2 regions of the Escherichia albertii genome follow, and region 2 is predicted to be linked to the other one. Evidence: predicted binding sites of a transcription regulator. Region 2 holds the regulator's gene; the other holds the start of a gene.
What was found. The regulator PhoB, encoded in region 2, activates phosphate uptake and scavenging genes when phosphate is short. The targets are predictions, from matches to a motif close to CTGTCATAAAACTGNCNNAT.

Region 1: the regulator PhoB is predicted to act here: its motif matches at 4,381-4,400, upstream of pstS (phosphate ABC transporter substrate-binding protein PstS).

The regions. Positions count from the first base shown of each region.
Region 1 covers NZ_CP117568.1:2,941,065-2,947,067, forward strand. The annotation lists gene phoU (phosphate signaling complex protein PhoU) at 1-440, opposite strand, end outside; gene pstB (phosphate ABC transporter ATP-binding protein PstB) at 455-1,228, opposite strand; gene pstA (phosphate ABC transporter permease PstA) at 1,319-2,209, opposite strand; gene pstC (phosphate ABC transporter permease PstC) at 2,209-3,168, opposite strand; gene pstS (phosphate ABC transporter substrate-binding protein PstS) at 3,254-4,294, opposite strand; gene glmS (glutamine--fructose-6-phosphate transaminase (isomerizing)) at 4,731-6,003, opposite strand, start outside.
Region 2 covers NZ_CP117568.1:4,120,578-4,126,580, reverse strand. The annotation lists gene phoR (phosphate regulon sensor histidine kinase PhoR) at 1-1,294, opposite strand, end outside; gene phoB (phosphate response regulator transcription factor PhoB) at 1,352-2,041, opposite strand; gene sbcD (exonuclease subunit SbcD) at 2,230-3,432, shown strand; gene sbcC (exonuclease subunit SbcC) at 3,429-6,003, shown strand, end outside.

The DNA.
Region 1 (6,003 bases), 1.2 Mb from region 2:
GCGAACGCATCCAGCACGTCGTGCAGCATCTGAATAGTATGACGGCCCAGCGACTCCAGACTTACCAGCAATGGCTGATGCTGCTGGGAGAATTTCTCCAGCGCAGTACGGCAGATTTTATCCGCCACGTCACCAATACGCTCCAGCTCGGCAATGGTTTTACTGATTACCATCACCAGACGCAGGTCGCTCGCCGTCGGCTGACGTTTAGCGATAATGCGCACGCAGGCTTCATCGATCGCCACTTCCATCATGTTGACGTTTTTGTCGCCTTCGATGACTCGCTTCGCCAGCTCACTGTCCTGGTTATGCATCGCGGTGATGGCATCAGAAAGCTGCTGCTCCACCATGCCGCCCATGGTCATCACCTGCGTGCGGATGCTTTCCAGTTCGGCGTTGAACTGGCCGGAAATATGTTTATTAAGATTGAGACTGTCCATAACGCACTCCTGAATCAACCGTAACGACCGGTGATGTAGTCTTCTGTTTGTTTCTTCGCGGGCTTGGTGAACAGATCGTCCGTGTTGCTGAACTCAATCAACTCGCCCAGGTACATAAACGCCGTGTGATCGGAACAACGCGCAGCTTGCTGCATGTTGTGGGTGACGATCACCACGGTGTAATCCTGCTTCAGTTCGGTAATCAGCTCTTCAATACGCCCGGTAGATATAGGGTCGAGCGCCGAACACGGTTCGTCAAGCAGCAACACTTCCGGGCGAATGGCGATACCACGCGCAATACACAGACGCTGTTGCTGCCCCCCAGAGAGAGAGTAACCACTCTGGTGCAATTTATCTTTGGTTTCGTTCCACAATGCGGCTTTGGTCAATGCCCACTGCACGCGCTCGTCCATATCAGCACGGGAGAGTTTCTCAAACAGACGCACGCCAAAAGCGATGTTGTCATAGATGGACATCGGGAACGGCGTCGGTTTCTGGAACACCATGCCTACTTTCGCACGCAGCAGGGCGATATCCTGAGTGTTGGTCAGAATATTGTCGCCATCGAGCAAAATTTCACCTTCCGCACGCTGCTCTGGATACAGTTCAAACATTTTGTTGAAAGTACGCAGCAGCGTCGATTTACCGCAGCCGGACGGCCCGATAAACGCCGTAACCTGGTTTTTGGCGATATCCAGGTTGATGTTTTTCAGGGCATGGAATTTGCCGTAGTAGAAGTTCAAATTACGAACCTGAATTTTACTCGGGGCAGTTTCAACCATACTCATTGCAATCTTTTCCTCATCGTGCCTGATGCACTTCGCGAATCAGGCTTACCGTAGGCCGGATAAGACGTTCACGCCACATCCGGCAAAGTGTTAACCGTGTTTCTTCTTGGCAAAAACAACGCGCGCCAGAATGTTCAGCAGCAGGACGCACAGGGTAATAATCAACACCCCGGCCCAGGCCAGTTGCTGCCATTCCGCAAACGGGCTCATCGCAAACTTAAAGATCGTCACCGGCAGGTTGGCGATCGGCTGCATCATGTCCGTGCTCCAGAACTGGTTGGAAAGCGCGGTAAACAGCAGTGGCGCGGTTTCACCAGCAATACGGGCAATCGCCAGCAGGATACCAGTCATAATCCCGGACACCGACGCTTTCAGCGTAATCGCGGAGATCATCTTCCATTTCGGCGTGCCCAGCGCATAAGCCGCTTCACGCAGGCTGTCCGGCACCAGTTTCAGCATGTTCTCGGTGGTGCGGATAACAATCGGCACCTGCAACAGCGCCAGCGCAATCACGCCCGCCCAACCGGAGAAGTGCTCCATCTGCGCCACCACGATGGTGTAGACAAACAGACCAACCACAATCGACGGCGCGGAGAGCAAAATGTCGTTAATGAAGCGAATCACTTCTGCCAGCCAGGATTTACGGCCATATTCCGCCAGATAAATCCCCGCCATAATGCCCAGCGGCGTACCGAATACGGTGGCCCACAAAATTAACAGACCGCTACCCGCCAGGGCGTTCGCCAGACCACCGCCTTCTGTATTGGGCGGTGGTGTCATTTCGGTGAATAGCGCCAGCGACATACCGTCAATACCGCGGGTGATGGTGGACATTAAAATCCAGATCAGCCAGAACAGGCCGAAGGCCATCGTCGCCATTGAGAGCGTCAACGCAATACGGTTTTTGAGGCGGCGACGCGCTTGCATTTTGCGGCGGGATTCCGCCAGCGCCGCAGTGGTTTGCATTTCAACCATAGCCATTAGCGTGCCCCCTCATTCTTAGCCAGGCGCATAATCATCAACTTCGATGCGGCGAGGACGATGAAGGTAATCACAAACAGGATCAGACCCAGTTCCATCAGAGCAGCCACGTGCAGACCAGATTCTGCCTCGGCAAATTCGTTCGCCAGCGCAGAGGTGATACTGTTGCCCGGCATGTACAGCGAGGCGCTGTCGAGCTGGTAGGTGTTACCGATGATAAAGGTCACCGCCATGGTTTCACCGAGCGCGCGCCCCAGACCCAGCATAATGCCGCCGATAACGCCATTTTTGGTGAACGGAAGAACGATACGCCAGATAACTTCCCAGGTGGTGCAGCCAATACCGTAGGCCGACTCTTTCATCATCACCGGGGTTTGTTCGAATACATCGCGCATTACCGCCGCAATGTACGGAATGATCATGATGGCGAGGATCACGCCTGCCGCAAGGATACCGATGCCAAAGGCCGGGCCGGAGAACAGCGCGCCGACAATCGGGATATTCGACATGATATTGCCGACCGGCTCCTGGAAGTAAACGGCGAACAGCGGCGCAAAGATAAACAGGCCCCACATGCCGTACACGATACTTGGAATGGCTGCCAGCAGTTCAATGGCGATACCCAGCGGGCGCTTCAACCAGCCTGGCGCAAGCTCAGTCAGGAACAGGGCGATGCCGAAACTCACCGGAACGGCAATCAACAGCGCAATAAACGAGGTCACCAGCGTACCGTAGATTGGCACCAGCGCCCCGTAAATATCGTTCGGCGCATCCCACTCTTTGGTCCACAGGAAAGCCAGACCAAATTTCTGAATGCTCGGCCAGGAGGAGATGATCAGAGAGACAATAATGCCACCCAACATCAATAGCACAATCAGCGCCGCCAGTTTTACCAGCACGCTGAAAATTATGTCGCCCTTTTTACCCGGTGGGTTAAAAGCAGGCTTGGTTGCAGCCATAAGTTACTCTTCAGTTAAACGCGTTTACAAAGTCATTTTGTAATGCCGGATGCGGCGTTAACGCCTTATCCGGCCAGGTGTTTTATTAGTACAGCGGCTTACCGCTACTGTCTTTAATATTGGTCTTCCACGCAGCGCGAACCTGTTCAACGACGCTCTCCGGCAGGCTGGCATAATCCAGGTCGTTCGCCTGTTTAGCCCCGGTTTTGTACGCCCAGTCGAAGAACTTCAGCACTTCTACGCCCTGCTCTGGTTTCTTCTGATCTTTGTGGACCAGAATGAACGTGGTAGAGGTGATAGGCCACGCATCTTCGCCTTTCTGGTTAGTCAGATCCTGAGCAAATGTTTTGCTCCAGTCTGCGCCTTTTGCCGCATTCGCGAAGTTTTCTTCAGTCGGGGCGACAGGTTTACCATCAGCGGAGATCAGTTTGGTGTAGGCGAGATTGTTCTGCTTGGCGTAAGCATATTCAACGTAACCAATCGCCCCAGGCAGACGCTGAACAAACGCAGCGATACCATCGTTACCTTTACCACCCAGTCCCGTCGGCCAGTTTACGGTAGAGCCAGAACCGACTTTGTTTTTCCACTCTTCGTTCACTTTTGCCAGATAGCTGGTGAAGACGAAGGATGTACCGGAGCCATCAGCGCGGCGCACCACAGCAATGTTCTGTGAAGGCAGTTTCAGACCCGGGTTCAATTTGACGATAGCTTCATCATCCCACTTTTTGATTTTACCCAGATAGATATCGCCGAGGGTTTTACCATCCAGCACCAGTTCACCAGATTTCAGACCCGGCAGATTAACCGCCAGCACCACGCCGCCAATCACGGTCGGGAACTGGAACAGACCTTCCTGGGCCAGTTTTTCGTCAGACAGTGGCGCATCAGACGCACCAAAATCTACGGTGTTAGCGATAATCTGTTTTACGCCACCGGAAGAACCGATACCCTGGTAGTTAACTTTATTACCGGTTTCTTTCTGGTAAGTGTCAGCCCATTTGGCATACACCGGCGCAGGGAATGTTGCACCTGCGCCTGTCAGGCTCGCTTCTGCAAAAACAGAGAAAGCGCTCATCGATAAGGTCGCGGCGACAACAGTTGCGACGGTGGTACGCATAACTTTCATAATGTCTCCTGGGAGGATTCATAAAGCATTGTTTGTTGGCTACGAGAAGCAAAATAGGACAAACAGGTGACAGTTATATGTAAGGTTTATGACAGTTTTATGACACGAAAGAAAACTCTTTTCACCTTGTGAAAAATCAATAAGTTAGAAGTGAAAGTAACAATAGCCTGGCAGAAAAATTTTCTTTCTGTGACAGTTTAAAAATAGCTGAAGATGAGAGAGGGGATAGAAAAATGCCCTGCGAAAGCAGGGCATCAGATTGTTGACAAAGCGCGCGTTGTTCATGCCGGATGCGGCGTGAACGCCTTATCCGGCCTACAAAATCGTACAAATTCAATATATTGCAGTAACCTCGTAGGCCTGATAAGCGTAGCACATCAGACAGTTTTGCGTTTGTCAGCAGTCACATGCCCCGCTTACGCAGGGCATCTGTTAATTACTCAACCGTAACCGATTTCGCCAGGTTACGCGGCTGATCAACGTCGGTGCCTTTAATCAGCGCGACGTGGTAAGCCAGTAGCTGCAGCGGAACGGTGTAGAAGATCGGTGCAATCACCTCTTCCACATGCGGCATCTCGATGATGTGCATGTTATCGCTGCTGACAAAACCAGCGTCCTGATCGGCGAAGACATACAACTGACCGCCACGCGCACGAACTTCTTCAATGTTGGATTTCAGTTTTTCCAACAGTTCGTTATTCGGTGCAACAACGATAACCGGCATATCGGCGTCAATCAACGCCAGCGGACCGTGTTTCAGTTCACCCGCAGCGTAGGCTTCAGCATGAATGTAAGAGATCTCTTTCAGCTTCAATGCGCCTTCCAGCGCGATGGGGTACTGATCGCCACGGCCCAGGAACAGCGCGTGATGTTTGTCAGAGAAATCTTCCGCCAGGGCTTCGATACGTTTGTCCTGAGACAGCATCTGCTCAATACGGTTTGGCAGCGCCTGCAGACCGTGAACAATATCGTGCTCAATAGAAGCATCGAGGCCTTTCAGACGAGACAGTTTCGCCACCAGCATCAACAGTACGGTGAGCTGGGTAGTGAACGCTTTGGTCGATGCCACACCGATTTCCGTGCCAGCATTGGTCATCAGCGCCAGATCGGATTCACGTACCAGAGAGGAACCAGGCACGTTACAGATAGCCAGCGAGCCCAGATATCCCAGTTCTTTCGACAGACGCAGACCTGCCAGGGTATCCGCCGTTTCGCCAGACTGTGACAGAGTGATCATCAGGCTATTGCGGCGTACAGCGGATTTGCGATAGCGGAATTCAGAAGCGATTTCAACATCGCATGGAATGCCCGCCAGCGATTCAAACCAGTAGCGGGACACCATACCGGAGTTGTACGAAGTACCGCAGGCGAGGATCTGAATATGCTCAACCTTCGACAACAACTCGTCTGCTTTCGGGCCCAGCTCGCTAAAATCCACCTGACCGTGATTGATACGCCCGGTAAGGGTGTTTTTGATCGCGTTCGGCTGTTCATAGATCTCTTTCTGCATATAGTGGCGATAGATACCTTTATCACCTGCGTCATATTGCAGATTAGATTCGACATCCTGACGTTTCACTTCCGCGCCAGATTTATCGAAGATGTTTACCGAACGACGAGTAATTTCCGCAATATCGCCCTCTTCAAGGAAGATAAAGCGACGGGTCACTGGCAACAGCGCCAGCTGGTCAGAAGCGATAAAGTTTTCG
Region 2 (6,003 bases):
AATCACTGTTTTTGGCAATTAAACGTTCCGGCAAAACAAAGCTGAAACGCGTGCCTTTACCCAATGTACTCTCAATATTCAGGCGACTTTCGTGATGATTCACCGCATGTTTAACGATGGCTAACCCTAATCCGCTGCCACCTGTTTGTCGGGAACGCGCTTTATCAACACGATAAAAACGCTCCGTCAGTCGCGGAATATGCTCCGGTGCAATGCCTGGCCCGTTATCTTCAACGCTAAACTCGGCACCGTGCGGTACTCGCTGCCAGCGCACGGTAATATGTGTACCTTCCGGCGTATGATTCACCGCGTTATAAACCAGGTTGGAAATCGCACTACGTAGCTGATCTTCATTGCCAGACACTTTGAGGTTGTTATCAATTTCAAAAGTAAATGTCTGTTTGTGCTGGCTCAGAGTCTGAGCTTCACGCTCAACAACGCGCAGCATCATCGGCACATCAACCTTCTCATTCAGCAACTGCGTTGGTGCAGCTTCAATTTTTGACAGTGTCAGCAACTGCTTTACCAGCCCCTCCATCCGCTGGGTCTGTTCACGCATGGTGTGCAACGCTTTTTCTCGAACTGCGCCTTCCAGCGGCTGCTCATGCATCATCTCCAGGTAGCCCTGTAATACCGTCAACGGTGTACGCAACTCATGGCTTACGTTGGCAAAAAAGTTGCGCCGCGCCCCTTCCAGTTGATGCATTTGCGTGACATCGCGCGCCACCATCAGCAACTGTTTATGGGTATAAGGCATGACGCGAATTTCCAGATGCCGCCCGGTGTTGAGTACCAGATTAAGCGGGCGAGAAAAATCGCGAGTTTTCAGATATTGCGTAAACTCCGGGTAACGCAGCAGGTTAAGGATGTTCTGCCCATTATCTTCCGGCCAGCGCAGGCCAAGAATTTGTTGCGCCAGACCGTTGCACCAGAAAATGCCGCCCTCTTCCGTAGTCAGCACCACCGCATCGGGCAGCGACTCCGCGCCGCTACGAAAACGTTTAATAAGATTGCCCAGCTCGCGGCGACGTTTTTTATTACGCAGTTGCATCTGGTGTAAGCCGTACAGCAGCGGTTCCCAGCTACCACGCCCCGGTGGCGGCGTCATACTGCGGTCAACCCACAGCCACCATGAAAGACGCAATAAATTCCAGAAATGCCAGATAAGCAGTCCCGTTACCGATGCCAACAAAAACCAGGGCAGGTAACCAAAAAAAGCACCCAGGATGAAGGCCGGGAGGCAGCAAAGTAGCAGCTCCAGCACCAGCCTTTTCCACGACAGCCGTTCCAGCACGTAAGATACTCCAGTTAAGAAATCATAAGCCCTGCTCTGCGTCCGATGAGCAAGGCGTTAAAAGCGGGTTGAAAAACGATATCCGGTACCGCGCACGGTCTGCACCATGCGGTCATGCCCGCCAGGCTCCAGTGCTTTACGCAGGCGACGAATGTGGACATCGACCGTGCGGTCCTCCACATATACGTTGGTTCCCCAGACATGATTTAACAGTTGTTCGCGACTGTACACGCGTTCGGGATGGGTCATAAAAAAGTGCAGTAGTTTAAATTCTGTCGGCCCCATCTCCAGCGGCTCTTCGCCCGCCATCACCCGGTGAGAAGTCGGATCGAGACTTAGCCCCTGCATCTCAATCACCTCTTCTACCGCCATAGGGGAAATACGGCGCATCACCGCTTTAATTCGCGCCACCAGCTCCTTCGGCGAAAACGGCTTGGTGATATAGTCATCCGCGCCGGTTTCAAGTCCACGCACGCGATCTTCTTCTTCCCCTCTGGCGGTCAACATCACCACCGGGATATCCCGGGTCATTGACTCACGCTTAAGATGTTTGATGAACTGGATACCGGAACCGCCGGGTAACATCCAGTCGAGGAGAATTAAATCCGGCCAGGGTTCATTCAGTTGGTTCACAGCACTGTCATAATCTTCCGCTTCGACTGGCTGAAAGCCATTTTGCTCGAGTACGAAGCAGACCATTTCGCGAATTGGAGCTTCATCTTCTACGACCAGAATACGTCTCGCCATGATTTGCCCTGTTGTAAGAGATAGATTGCGATCATTAATGCGACGCCATTATGCGTCAGATTTATGACAGATTTATGAAAAGAACGTCGCACTCGTCCTCAGGTTATTGATTTCCGGGCGCAGAAAAAAGTAAATCACACACCTGTTTGGGTATAATCGCGCTCATGCTTTTTCGCCAGGAAATTGTTATGCGCATTCTTCACACATCAGACTGGCATCTCGGCCAGAACTTCTACAGCAAAAGCCGCGAAGCTGAACATCAGGCCTTTCTTGACTGGCTGCTGGAGACCGCGCAAACCCATCAGGTAGATGCGATTATTGTTGCCGGTGATGTTTTCGATACCGGCTCACCGCCCAGTTACGCCCGTACGTTATATAACCGCTTTGTTGTCAATTTACAGCAAACCGGCTGTCATCTGGTGGTACTGGCAGGAAACCATGACTCGGTAGCCACGCTGAATGAATCGCGCGATATCATGGCGTTCCTCAATACTACCGTGGTCGCCAGCGCCGGACATGCCCCACAAATCTTGCCACGTCGCGACGGGACGCCTGGCGCGGTGCTATGCCCCATTCCTTTTTTACGCCCGCGTGACATTATTACCAGCCAGGCGGGGCTTAACGGTATTGAAAAACAGCAGCATTTGCTGACAGCGATCACTGACTATTACCAACAACACTATGCCGATGCCTGCAAGCTGCGCGGCGATCAGCCTCTGCCCATCATCGCCACGGGGCATTTAACGACCGTTGGCGCCAGCAAAAGCGACGCCGTGCGCGACATCTATATAGGTACGCTGGATGCCTTCCCGGCACAAAACTTTCCGCCAGCCGACTACATCGCGCTCGGGCATATTCACCGCGCGCAGATTATTGGCGGCATGGAGCATGTTCGCTATTGCGGCTCCCCCATTCCTCTGAGTTTTGATGAATGCGGCAAAAATAAATATGTCCATCTGGTGACATTTTCAAACGGCAAATTAGAGAGCGTGGAAAATCTGAGTGTACCGGTAACACAACCGATGGCGGTACTGAAAGGAGACCTGGCGGCGATTACCACGCAACTGGAACAATGGCGAGATGCGCCGCAGAACCCGCCCATCTGGCTGGATATTGAAATCACTACTGATGAGTATCTGCATGATATTCAGCGCAAAATTCAGACATTAACTGAATCACTGCCTGTGGAAGTCCTGCTGGTACGCCGGAGCCGCGAACAGCGCGAGCGTGTATTGGCCAGCCAACAGCGTGAAACTCTCAGCGAACTTAGCGTCGAGGACGTTTTTAATCGCCGTCTGGCGCTGGAGGAACTTGATGAAACGCAGCATCAACGTCTGCAACATCTTTTCGCCACAACATTGCAGACCCTCGCCGGAGAACATGAAGCATGAAAATTCTCAGCCTGCGCCTGAAAAACCTCAACTCATTAAAAGGCGAATGGAAGATTGATTTCACCCGCGAGCCGTTCGCCAGTAACGGACTATTTGCGATTACCGGCCCTACCGGCGCGGGGAAAACCACGCTGCTGGATGCCATTTGTCTGGCGCTGTATCACGAGACTCCGCGCCTCTCAACCATTTCACAATCGCAAAATGATCTGATGACCCGCGATACCGCCGAATGTCTGGCGGAAGTTGAATTTGAAGTCAAAGGCAAAGCGTACCGCGCATTCTGGAGCCAGAATCGGGCGCGCAACCAGCCGGACGGTAATTTGCAGGTGCCGCGCGTAGAGCTGGCGCGCTGTGCAGACGGTAAAATCCTTGCCGATAAAGTAAAAGATAAGCTGGAATTAACGGCGACATTAACCGGACTGGATTACGGACGTTTCACCCGTTCGATGCTGCTTTCGCAGGGCCAATTTGCAGCCTTCCTCAATGCCAAACCGAAAGAGCGCGCGGAATTGCTCGAGGAGTTAACCGGCACCGAAATCTACGGGCAAATCTCGGCGATGGTCTTTGAACAGCACAAATTGGCCCGTACTGAGCTGGAGAAACTGCAAGCGCAGGCCAACGGCGTCGCGTTGCTCGCACCAGAACAAGTGCAATCGCTGACAGAAAGTTTGCAGGCACTTACTGACGAAGAAAAACAGTTACTTGTCGCGCAACAGCAAGAACAACAATCACTAAACTGGTTAACGCGTCTGGATGAATTACAGAAGGAAACGCGCCGTCGTCAACAAACGCTGCAACAGGCACTGGCAGAGGAAGAAAAAGCGCAACCCCAACTGGCGGCACTCCGTCTGGCACTGCCAGCGCGAAATCTCCGTCCACACTGGGAACGCATCGCAGAACACTCTGCTGCTCTGATGCATACTCGTCAGCAGATTGAGGAAGTGAACACTCGCTTACAAAGCACAATAGCGCTTCGCGCAAGCATTCGTCACCACGCAACACGTTTGTCAGCAGAAATACAACACCGTCAACAAACGCTGAATGCGTGGTTACAGGAAAATGACCGCTTTCGCCTGTGGAACAACGAATTGACCGGATGGCGTGCGCAATTCTCCCAACAGGCCAGCGATCGCGCACATCTGCGGCAATGGCAACAGCAGTTAAACCATGCCGGGCAAAAACTTAATGCGCTTCCGGCGATCTCGTTGACTTTAACCGCTGATGAAGCTGCTACCGCCCAGGCGCAACATGCTGAGCAACGCCCACTGCGTCAGCGCCTGGTTGCGCTGCACGGGCAGATAGTCCCTCAGCAAAAACGGCTGGCGCAGCTGCAAGCCGCTATTCAGAGCGTTACGCTGGAACAAACGCAACGTAACGCTGCGCTGACAGAAATGCGCCAACGTTATAAAGAAAAGACGCAGCAGCTTGCCGATGTCAAAACCATTTGCGAGCAGGAAGCACGCATTAAAACGCTGGAGGCCCAGCGCGCGCAGTTACAGGCGGGTCAGCCATGTCCGCTTTGCGGTTCCACCAGCCACCCGGCGGTCGAGGCCTATCAGGCGCTGGAACTGGGGGTTAATCAGGCCCGCTTACTGACGCTGGAAAAGGAAGTGAAAAAGCTCGGCGAAGAAGGCGCGGCGCTGCGTGGGCAACTGGATGCATTAACAAAGCAGCTTCAGCGCGATGAGAACGAAGCGCAAAGCATCCGGCAAGATGAGCAAGCGCTTACTCAACAGTGGCAAGCCGTCACAGACAGCCTGAATATCACGTTGCAGCCGCAGGACGATATTCAACCGTGGCTTGATGCACAAGATGAGCACGAACAACAGTTACGATTGCTCAGTCAGCGCCATGAATTGCAGGCGCAAATTGCCGCACATAATCAGCAAATTACTCAGTATCAACAACAAATAGAACAACGCCATCAGCAACTCTCTGCAACATTAGCAAGTTACGCGCTGACATTACCGCAGGAAGATGAAGAAGAGAGCTGGTTGGCAGCACGCCAGCAAGAAGCGCAAAGCTGGCAACAGCGCCAGAATGAATTAAGCGAGCTGCAAAACCGTATTCAGCAACTGACGCCGATTCTGGACACATTACCGCAAAGTGATGAGTTACCACACAGTGAAGAAAATGTGGCGCTGGAAAACTGGCGGCAAATTCATGAACAATGCCTCGCGTTACAAAGCCAGTGCCGGACCTTAAAGCAACAGGAAGTTCTGGCGCAACAAAACCTGGAAAAAGTCCAGGCGCAGTTTGACGCTGCGCTACAGGGCAGCATCTTTGCCGACCAGCAAGAGTTCGTTGCGGCACTAATGGATGAACAGAAGCTGACCCAACTGGAGCAACTTAAACAACGTCTGGAAAACCAGCGTCGTCAGGCGAAAACGCTGGCATCTCAGGTGTCTGAAACGCTAACACAACATCAGCAACAGCCGCCTGCCGGGCTGGATCTCACTTTAACAGTGGAACAAATACAGCAGGAGTTAGTACAAACTAACCAAAAATTGCGTGAAAGTACCACCCGACAGGGGGAAATTCGCCAGCAACTGAAGCAGGATGCAGATAATC